3 regions of the Allobosea sp. GW823-FHT01F03 genome follow, and region 2 is predicted to be linked to each of the others. Evidence: riboswitches for the same ligand, from Rfam matches in the RefSeq annotation. Region 2 holds a riboswitch; each other region holds the start of a gene.
What was found. Region 2 has a riboswitch for cobalamin ahead of AC3RCC_RS24820 (CbtB domain-containing protein). Riboswitches for the same ligand answer to the same signal wherever they lie in the genome.
Positions count from the first base shown of each region.

Region 1 (3,262 bases), 1.4 Mb from region 2:
GGCGGCAGCGAGATCGGCGCCGTGCTCGGCGACGAGCTCAGCCTCGAGTCGGGTGCGGGCAACGAGGAAAGTCGAGCGGCGATGGAACAGGCCGCGCAGCAAACCGTCGGCCTCGCAGCTTCCGTAGAAGGCGCGGGCATGGCGGGCGAGGTCCATCATCGGGCCGGGCTTCTTGCTCGCGACCGAGACCGCGCCGTCCGAAGCGCCGGTCGCGCCGGCCGCCGGTCCCGAAGCATCGAGCAGCGTGACCCGCGCCCCGGCCGCCGCCAGGAAATGCGCGGCGGCGGCGCCGACGATTCCGGCGCCGATCACGGCGACATGAAGGGAAGGAGAGCGGGCCATGCGAAGCGACGGGGGCGTCCTTGAAAGCGATGCGCGACCCTCGGTCGCTTCGCCTTCCGGGTCGATCCAAATGATCCGCCGCGACTTGCGCCATTGTTTGAAAGTGGCGGAAGGTCACCGCCTATGGCTAAGAGTGAGGCTCCCCGCCGCGGAACGAACCATGCGCGAAGCCAATCTGACGCTGATCCAGACCTTCTTCATCGTCGCACGCGACGGCTCCTATTCGGCAGCGGCGCGCAAGCTGGGGATGAGCTACCAGTCGGCCGCCAACCATGTCCGCCGGCTCGAACAGGTGCTCGAGGAGCGCCTCGTCCTCTCCGAGCAGGGCGCCAAGACGGTGACGCTGACGCCGCGCGGGCGCAGCCTCTACAAGCTGCTGCTGCCGGAGCTCGACACGGTGCTGGCGAGGCTCGACCGCACGCTCGACAAGGAGCGGCCGGTGCTGCGCATCGGCCTGCCGCAGGCGATCTTCTACTATCTGCTGCCGCCGATCCTGGCGCGCTTCCGCGAGCTCTTCCCGCAGGTCGAAATCCTCGCCTATGAGCGCGACACCTCCCTGCCCGAGATGATCAAGGATGGCAGCCTCGATCTGTGCATCACCGAACGCTATTTCGGTGACCCGAACGTGCCGCAGCATCTGGTCTGCACCTATCGGCCGGCGCTGGTCTTCCCCACCGCCTGGGGCGCGGCGCCGGCGCCGGGCGCGATCCGGGAATGGGCGCAGGGGCGCCCCTTCGTGACCTATGAGCCCGGCCAGCTGCTGCGCAACCTCGCCATCGACTATCTGCGCCCGGACGGCTCGGAGATGGAGATCGCGATCTCGACCTCCGGCAGCTCGAGCGTGAAGCGCTGCGTCGAGGCAGGGATCGGCTTCGCGATCATCCCGGCCTGGTGCCTCGACGGCAACGAGACCAGCATCGCCGGACTCGAAATCGCCGAGCTGCCGGAGATCCCGATCTATTTCGGCGAAGCGAGCTTCCTCGCCCGCAACCCTTATGTCGTGACGCTTCGCCAGCTCTGCGGCAACCTGATGCAGACGGCGTCCGGCCCGCAGCTTCCGACCGCTTGACGCCGCTTCGCGCCGATCTATGGTCGCAGCCGATCATGGTTCTCCAGGCGTCACGCCCTGGAGCTAAGAGGGAATTCGGTGAGGCGCACCGCGCCGAGGCCGAGGCTGCCCCCGCAACTGTAAGCGGCGAGCTCTCCACCCATCGTCCACTGGCGCTCGCGCGCCGGGAAGGCCGGGCGGAACCAGCATCGACCCGCGAGCCAGGAGACCTGCCCTGATCGTCGGAAAGGTCTTTCGGGCGGGGTGCTCCGGAGGGTTGCTGGCAGGCGCGGGACGAGGATCCCGCCGCTCCGTCGCAATCGCCTGCTTCCCGCCTTCATCTCGGGGAGCGATGAATCCAGATGCCCATCTCCAACAGCGCCGCCGGCGCCTTTTCCCGCGCCAGCTTGACAGGCCACGGCGCAGACCTCTATCAGTTTTGTTATAACATTACATATCAACCCACGCCACACCCGGCGGGCTCACTCCCCGGCGCCGTCCGCTCTCTCCTGCCTTCGAAGGGTCCCATGCGCGCCTTCCGCCTCCCGCTCGCCCTGGCCGCCGGCCTGTGTCTCGCCACGGCCGCACAGGCGGCACCGACGCGGTACCCGCTGACGCTGGAGAACTGCAGGGAGACCGTCACCTTCAGCCAGGCGCCAAAGCGTGTGGTCGCCGTCGGCCAGACGCAGACCGAGATCCTCTATGCGCTCGGCCTGGGCGACCGCGTCGTCGGCACCTCCGTCTGGTTCAGCCCGGTCGCCAAGCCCTATGAAGCCGTGAATGCCAAGGTGAAGCGGCTCGCCGACAATGATCCGAGCTTCGAGGCGGTCGTCGCCCAGGAACCCGATCTCGTCACCGCGATGTTCGAATGGCATATCGGGCCGAACGGCATCGTCGGGAAGCGCGACCAGTTCGCCAAGGTCAAGGTACCGACCTATGTCTCGCCGACCGATTGCGTCGGCAAGGACAATTCCGGCCCCGGCGACGGCGTGCGGACCAAGATGTTCGGCATGGAACTGGTCTACCAGAACATCCGCGAATTCGGCCAGATCTTCGACGTTTCCGACCGTGCCGAGGCCCTGGTCGCCGAGCTGAAAGCGCGCGAGGAGAAGGCGGTGCAGTCGGTCGCCGGACTGAAGGCACGGGACGTGCCCGTCGCCGTCTGGTTCTCCAGCAAGGACATCAAGGGCGACGCCTTCATCGCAGGCAAGAACGGCGTGCCGGCCTATATCCTGTCGAAGCTCGGCGCCCGCAACGTCATCACCACCAATGAGGAATGGCCGCTGGTCGGCTGGGAGAGCATCGCCGCCGCGAACCCCGCCGTGATCGTCGTCGTCAAGATGGATCGTCGGCGCTTCCCCGCCGACGATATCGATCTCAAGCTCAACTTCCTCAAGACCGACCCGGTGGCGAGCAAGCTCGATGCCGTCAAGCAGGACAGGATCGTGGTGATGGATGTCGGCGCGACGCGCGCCGGGCTCGACACCGTCGACGGCATCGAGGCGCTGGCACGCGGCATCGAGCGCTTCGGCCTGGCGCGGTGAGCCACCACCCCGTCCAGCCGAACTGGCCGGCGCGGATCGGCATCGCGTTCGCAGCGCTGGCCGCGCTGGTCTTCGCCATCGCGCTTGCGGTGACGATCGGAGAGATGCGGATTCCGTTGCCGACCGCCTTCCAGGCGCTCGGCAACGGCTTGTTTGATCTGGGCTACCCGGTCAGTGCCATCCAGCAGGGCGTGATCTTCGACTACCGGCTGAGCCGGGCGCTGCTGGCGGGGCTGTGCGGCGGGGCACTGGCGCTGTCGGGCGCTATCCTGCAGGCGCTGCTGCGCAACCCTCTGGCCGAGCCCTATATTCTCGGCATCTCGGCCGG
Region 1 is NZ_CM179505.1:3,765,475-3,768,736, forward strand. Features, by position in the region: gene AC3RCC_RS18080 (NAD(P)/FAD-dependent oxidoreductase) at 1-342, opposite strand, end outside; gene AC3RCC_RS18085 (LysR family transcriptional regulator) at 503-1,411, shown strand; cobalamin riboswitch at 1,431-1,642, shown strand; gene AC3RCC_RS18090 (ABC transporter substrate-binding protein) at 1,918-2,934, shown strand; gene AC3RCC_RS18095 (FecCD family ABC transporter permease) at 2,931-3,262, shown strand, end outside.
Region 1: another riboswitch for cobalamin. It lies ahead of AC3RCC_RS18090 (ABC transporter substrate-binding protein); the one in region 2 lies ahead of AC3RCC_RS24820 (CbtB domain-containing protein).

Region 2 (3,262 bases):
CTCGTCAACCTGCCGGCCTCGCGGCTGACCGCCCTGCTGCTGGTCGCAGCAGCGGCGCTCGATCGGCAGGCCGATGCCTCCGCCGCCTGGCGCGCCGTGCGCCGCGATGCAGGGCGCCACCGCTCGCCCAATGCCGGCTGGCCGGAGGCGGCGATGGCGGGGGCGCTCGGGCTTCGTCTCGCCGGGCCGCGCGTCTATGGCGCGGTCAGGGTCGAGGATGGCTGGATGGGCGACGGACGGGCCGAGGCGAAGGCAGCCGACATCCGGCGGGCGCTCGGGCTCTACCGGAAAGCCTGCCTGATCCTGTGGGGGCTGGCGGGGCTCGGCAGCCTCGCAGTGCTGGCTGGCTGAGCGACGCTCAGAACTCGATCCCCTCCTGGGCCTTCACGCCGGCGGCGAAATGGTGCTTCACCAACGTCATCTCGGTGACGAGATCGGCGGCCTCGATCAACTCCGGCTTGGCGTTGCGGCCGGTGACGACGATGTGGAGATCGGGCCGGCGCGCCTGCAAGACCGCCACGACCTCGGCGAGCGGCAGATAGTCGTAGCGCAGGGCGATGTTGAGCTCGTCCAGGACCAGGAGCCGGATGCTCTCGTCGGCCATCAGCTCCTTCGCCTTCTCGAAGGCGCGGGTCGCGGCGGCGATGTCGCGGGCCTTGTCCTGCGTCTCCCAGGTGAAGCCCTCGCCCATCGAATGCCAGGAGATCTGATCGCCGAAGGCCTCCAGCGCCTTGCGTTCGCCGGTCGACCAGGCGCCCTTGATGAACTGCACGACGCCGATGCGCCAGCCATGGCCAAGCGCCCGCAGGATCAGGCCGAAGGCGGCGGTCGACTTGCCCTTGCCGGGTCCGGTGTTGACGATCAACAGCCCCTTCTCGAGCGTCTTGCCGGCGACCTCGGCGTCCTGGACCGCCTTGCGCTTCTCCATCTTCGCCTTGTGGCGGGCGGCCCCACCGTCATCGATCGTCATCGCTTCGTCCCTGCTATTTCACCTGCATCGGCAGACCGGCGACCATGAAGACCACGCGCTCCGCCTGACTCGCAAGGCGCTGGTGCAGCCGCCCGGCCTCGTCGCGGAAGCGGCGGGCGAGCGCATTCTCCGGCACGATGCCGAGGCCGACCTCGTTCGAAACCAGCACGATCGGCCCCTGCGCCTCGCGGCAGGCGAGCATCAAATCACCTGTGGCGATGGCGATATCGCGCTCGGCCAGGATGAGATTGGTCAGCCAGAGCGTCAGGCAGTCGACCAGCACCGGCCGCCCGGGCGGAACGGCACGCAGAGCCTCGGGCAGCGCCATCGGCGCGTCGATCGTCCGCCAGTCCGGCGAGCGGCGGGCCCGGTGCTCGGCAATCCGCGCGCGCATCTCCTCGTCATAGGCCTGGGCGGTGGCGATGTAGATCCAGGGAGCCGGCAGGGCTTCGATCAGCGTCTCGGCATGGCGGCTCTTGCCGGAACGGGCGCCACCGAGGACGAGGGTGAGCGGGGGAACGGTCATGTCTTGGTCTCCGCGTCATGCTCGGGCGCAGAGCCGAGCATCTCTTTCAGGAGATTCTCGGCTCTGCGCTACGCTTCCGGCCGAGAATGACGTGAGTGCATTGCACAGCGCCCGCCGGATGGCTAATGATCATCCCCGACGGTGCCTCGGCGACGAGGTGAAAAGGGAACGCGGTGCGATGCCGCGGCTGCCCCCGCAACTGTAAGCGGCGCGTCCTGCGCCATCGGCCACTGGGTTTCCCGGGAAGGCGGAGCAGGACACCAAGCCGTGAGCCAGGAGACCTGCCGTCTTTCGATGTCGTCCAACAGGCTGCCGGTGGGGTGGCCAGGAAGTGAACCAAGATGAATACGGCTACCGTCTCCAGCCAGGCCAGCGTCTCCGAGCGTGCGAAAGCCGTCGCCGCGGCGCTGATCCTCGGCTTCGTGCTGGTCTACACCGTCGGCTTCGCGGCCTCCGCGAATGTCCACAATGCGGCGCATGACGCCCGCCACGGCCTCGCCTTCCCCTGCCACTGACGGGGAAGCCAAATGGTCACGCGTGTTCTCACGGTCAGTCTTCTGGCCGGGCTTCTGGCTGGGCTGCTGATATCGGCGCTCCAGCACGTCACCACGACGCCGCTCATCCTCAAGGCCGAGACCTATGAGGCGGCGCTGCGCGCGCAGCCCGCACCGATGCAGGCGGCCTTCACCGGCGAAGCCCGCATCCACCTCGCGCACGGCCCGGCCGCGCATGGGGACGAGCATGAATGGAAGCCGCAGGACGGTTTCCAGCGCACCGCCTTCACCAGCCTGGTGACGATCGGCACCGCGATCGGCTTCGCCGCCCTGTTGCTCGCCGGCATGATCGCGGCGAACGAGCGGATCGACGAGCGCCGGGCCCTGGCCTGGGCGGTCTGCGGGTTCCTCGCCTTCGGGCTCGCCCCGGCTATGGGGCTGGCGCCGGAACTGCCGGGCGCAGCCGCGGCGGAGCTACAGCACCGGCAGCTCTGGTGGCTGATGACCGCAGCCGTCACCGCGGGCGCGCTCTTCGTCTTCCTGCGGGTCGAGTCCTCCTGGGCAAGGGCGCTCGCCGTGCTCGCTTTGCTGCTGCCGCATCTGATCGGCGCGCCGCACCCGGTCGCTCCGGAAAGCCGGGTCCCCGCCGAGATCGCGGCGCATTTCGCGGCGCTCTCGCTCGCCATCCAGGCCGCGCTCTGGCTCGCCACCGGCTTCGCCGTCGGCGTGCTCTGGCCCTGGGCCACGCGCCGCAGCGCCGCCACGGCGGCGGCCTGACGCCTCGCGCGGCCGGAAACGGCCGCGCCAGTCCAAGGAAGCAGTCTCATGCTCGAAGGCGATCTCGCCCTCGCGACCATCGCCCGGCTGGAGCCGGGCTGCACCATCCATGTCTGCACAGCCTGCCGGCGCCAGCGCGACGATCTGCCTGACGGCTATGACCGGCCGGGCGTCGAGCTCGCATCGGCCCTGGCCGCGCGCCTTGCCGGCAGCCGCGTCGCCGTCGTCGAGGTCGAATGCCTCGCCGTCTGCAAGCGGCCCTGCACCATCGCGCTCGCCGCCGACGGCAAGTGGACCTATCTAATCGGTGACCTCGACACCGACAGCCATCTCGACGAGATCGTCGGCGCGGCGCAGAGCTTTGCCGCCAGCGCCAACGGCATCGTTCCCTGGAAAGAAAGACCCGCCTCGTTCCGCAAGGGCGTGGTCGCGCGCGTGCCTCCGCTGCCGCGCCAGCAAGGATCTGATCAATGAACGCTCCCCAGAACCCCACGC
Region 2 is NZ_CM179505.1:5,192,591-5,195,852, forward strand. Features, by position in the region: gene cbiB (adenosylcobinamide-phosphate synthase CbiB) at 1-351, shown strand, start outside; gene cobO (cob(I)yrinic acid a,c-diamide adenosyltransferase) at 359-970, opposite strand; gene cobU (bifunctional adenosylcobinamide kinase/adenosylcobinamide-phosphate guanylyltransferase) at 984-1,496, opposite strand; cobalamin riboswitch at 1,620-1,799, shown strand; gene AC3RCC_RS24820 (CbtB domain-containing protein) at 1,838-2,011, shown strand; gene AC3RCC_RS24825 (CbtA family protein) at 2,024-2,767, shown strand; gene AC3RCC_RS24830 (DUF1636 family protein) at 2,816-3,241, shown strand; gene cobW (cobalamin biosynthesis protein CobW) at 3,238-3,262, shown strand, end outside.

Region 3 (3,262 bases), 1.3 Mb from region 2:
GGAAAATCCGCCCGCGCCGTGCCGGAATCCGGCATGAACAGCGTGTCGTGAACGAAGGCCGCATCACCGATCAGATAGCTCACCGAGGCCAGGGTATGGCCCGGCGAGAACAGCACCGACGCCTCGAGCGATCCGAGCCTGAAGCGTTCACCCGCCGCGAAGACCTTGTCCCATTGCGAGGCGTCGGCCGGAAAATCCGGCCAGTTGTAGAAATCCTTCCACAGACGCTGAACCGCGACGACCTCGGCGCCGATCGCCGTCGGCGCGCCGGTCTTCGCCTTGAGATAGGCGGCCGCCGAGAAATGATCGGCATGCGGATGGGTGTCGAGAATCCACTCGACGGTGAGGCCCTGCTGCGCGACATAGGCGAGGATGGCATCGGCACTGACGGTCGCGGTCGCGCCCGATTTCTCGTCGAAATCGAGCACGGGATCGATGATCGCACAGCGCGCCGTCGCCGGGTCTGCGACGACATATTGCACGCTGCCGCTGCGCAGCTCGTAAAAGCCCTTGACCTGCGGACTGCGGGCGCTCTCGCGGTCGAGCCAGGCTTTTGCGCCGGCAAGATCGAAGCCGAAGCGCGCTCCGAAACCCTGCACCTCCTCGGCCCTCATCCGTCCGCCCAGGACCTCGCCCAGCACATGCAGGGTCAAGGAGCGCGTGCCGCCCTTGCAATGCGCCAGCACCGGCCCCGGCGCCGCGGCGAGCGCCGCCTGGAAGGCCTCGACATCGGCCCGGGTGATGGTCGTCCCGGTCACCGGTACGAAGCTGTAGGCCAGGCACGCCTCGGTGGCCGCCTGCCTTTCGGCGGCCGAATCTGGCTGGCCCGGCTCCTCGCCATCGGGACGGTCGTTGACGATGGCCTTGAAACCCCGCGCGGCGAGGGACTTGAAGTCGACGAGGGAGGGCTGCCCAGCGACCGCAAGCCTCTCGGATATCTCGACGATTTTCATAGCGGCTCCTGTGGCTCGAAATTCAATATACATTTTCATATAATATATAATGATAACTTGCAACCCCTTCGTCGCGCCACGCGACCCCTCCCCACTCTCATCGCGCGTTGACGCCGCCTCATTCCCGCCCTACTCGTAAACGCGACGGTTCCCTCACGGGATCAAAAGGGAACGCAGTGCGGGTGGCTCGCCACCCCATGCTGCGGCTGCCCCCGCAACTGTAAGCGGCGAGCCTTTCGCCATACGCCACTGGGGCCTCGGCCCTGGGAAGGCGGTGAGAAGGCGCTGACCCGCGAGCCAGGAGACCTGCCGTCAGTCGTGGTCACACGCGAACACGTTCGGACGGGGTGTTTCGATCGCTGGTTCACTTGCGCGCTACCCTTTTCGGGTGCGGGCGGGAGATCGCGTTCGCGGTGACGTGCCACAACGTTGACCGCCCGAGGTTTCTTCCGTGCTCCCCTTCCCCCAGACCGCCCTGCGCGGCCCCCTGCCGTTCGCCTTCCTGCTGCTCGCCGGCACCTCGTTGAACCCCCTTGCCGCCAGGGCCCAGTCGGGACCTGAAACGATCCGGCTCGACGAGGTCGTGGTCAGCGCCACCGGCACGCCGACCCCGGCACGCGAGGTCGCAAGCTCCGTCACCGTCATCACCGCCGACCAGATCCAGCGCGAGCAGCGCCGGACGCTGCCGCAGGCGCTCGCCGCCGTGCCGGGCCTCAACATCGTCCAGATCGGCGGCCCTGGCGGTCAGACCTCGGTGTTCATGCGCGGCACCAATTCGAACCACGTCAAGGTGCTGATCGACGGCATCGAGGCCAACGACCCGTCGACGCCGAACCGGTCCTTCGATTTCGGCTCGATGCTGACCGACGACGTCGAGCGTATCGAGGTACTGCGCGGGCCGCAGAGCGGCCTCTACGGCGCCAACGCGATCGGCGGCGTGATCTCGATCGTCACCAGGCGCGGCGAAGGGCCGCCAAAGGCGACCGCGCGCGTCGAGGCCGGCTCGCACGGCACCTTCAACCAGGCCGCAGGCTTCAGCGGCGGCGACGACCGTTTCAACTACGCCTTCAACGTCTCCCATATGCGCTCGGACTCGACCGATTCCGTGCCGCCGAACCTGATCCCGCCGGGCGTGCGCGTGAAGCCCAATGCCTATGACGCCTATAGCTACTCCAGCCGCCTCGGCTTCGCCTTGACCGACACGCTCAGCGTCAACTGGGTCGGCCGCTATACCGACGGGCAGTTCCGCTCGACCTATGACAGCGGCTTCCCCAGTCGGCCGACATCCTACCGATCGCTTTCGAACTACGCCCAGGCCTTCACCCGCGGCGAGGTGGTCTGGGATCCGCTGGGAGGTCGCTTTGTGAACCGCTTCGGCGTGTCCTACTCGAACCAGGATCGCTCCTACCGCTCCCCCGACGCATTCGGGGCCCTCGGCCTGCCGACGGAGAATCTGGGTGAGCGGACCAAGCTCGATTGGCGGGGCGATCTCGAACTCGCCAAGGGGCACATGCTGATCGGCGGCCTCTCCTATGAGCGCGAGCGGCTGGACACCCCCAGCCTCACGGCCTCGAACGGCAGCAAGGCGGCCTATCTCGAATATCAGGGCAATGTCGCCGACCGCTTCTTCCTGGCCGCCAACATCCGTCACGACCACGATGACAGCTATGGTGGCCACACCACCTACCGGATCGCGCCAGCCTACATCGTTCCAGGGACCGAGACCAAGCTGAAGGCGAGCTATGGCACCGGTTTCAAGGCGCCGACGCTCGCCGAACTCTTCATCGACTACCGGCCGGGCTTCAACTTCTTCGGCAACCCGAATCTCAAGCCGGAGGAAAGCCGTGGCTGGGACGTCGGCTTCGAGCAGCCGCTTCTGGACCGGCGCGTTCAGTTCGGTGCGACCTGGTTCCAGAACGACATTCAGAACCTGATCGCGACCAACGCGGCGCGCAACTCCTACGCCAATATCGGAAAGGCCGAGACGAAGGGCGTCGAGTCCTTCGCCGCGCTGCAGATCTCCGAGCAGTTGCGTGTCAGGGCCGACTACACCTTCACGCTCGCCAAGGATGAGGTCGCGCGACAGGAACTGCTGCGTCGGCCGCGTCACAAGGCAAGCGGCACAGTCACCTGGACCCCGATGGATAAGCTCAGCCTCTCGGCGACGCTGATCTATGTCGGTCCCTGGGTCGACGGGAACCGGGACTTTTCGGTGCCTCGCCTGAAGGCCAAGGGCGCGACGCTGGTCAACCTCGCCGCCGAGTACAAGGCCACCGACAAGGTCACGGTCTTCGGACGCGTCGACAACC
Region 3 is NZ_CM179505.1:758,948-762,209, reverse strand. Features, by position in the region: gene blh (bifunctional sulfur transferase/dioxygenase Blh) at 1-953, opposite strand, end outside; cobalamin riboswitch at 1,082-1,281, shown strand; gene AC3RCC_RS03565 (TonB-dependent receptor plug domain-containing protein) at 1,405-3,262, shown strand, end outside.
Region 3: another riboswitch for cobalamin. It lies ahead of AC3RCC_RS03565 (TonB-dependent receptor plug domain-containing protein); the one in region 2 lies ahead of AC3RCC_RS24820 (CbtB domain-containing protein).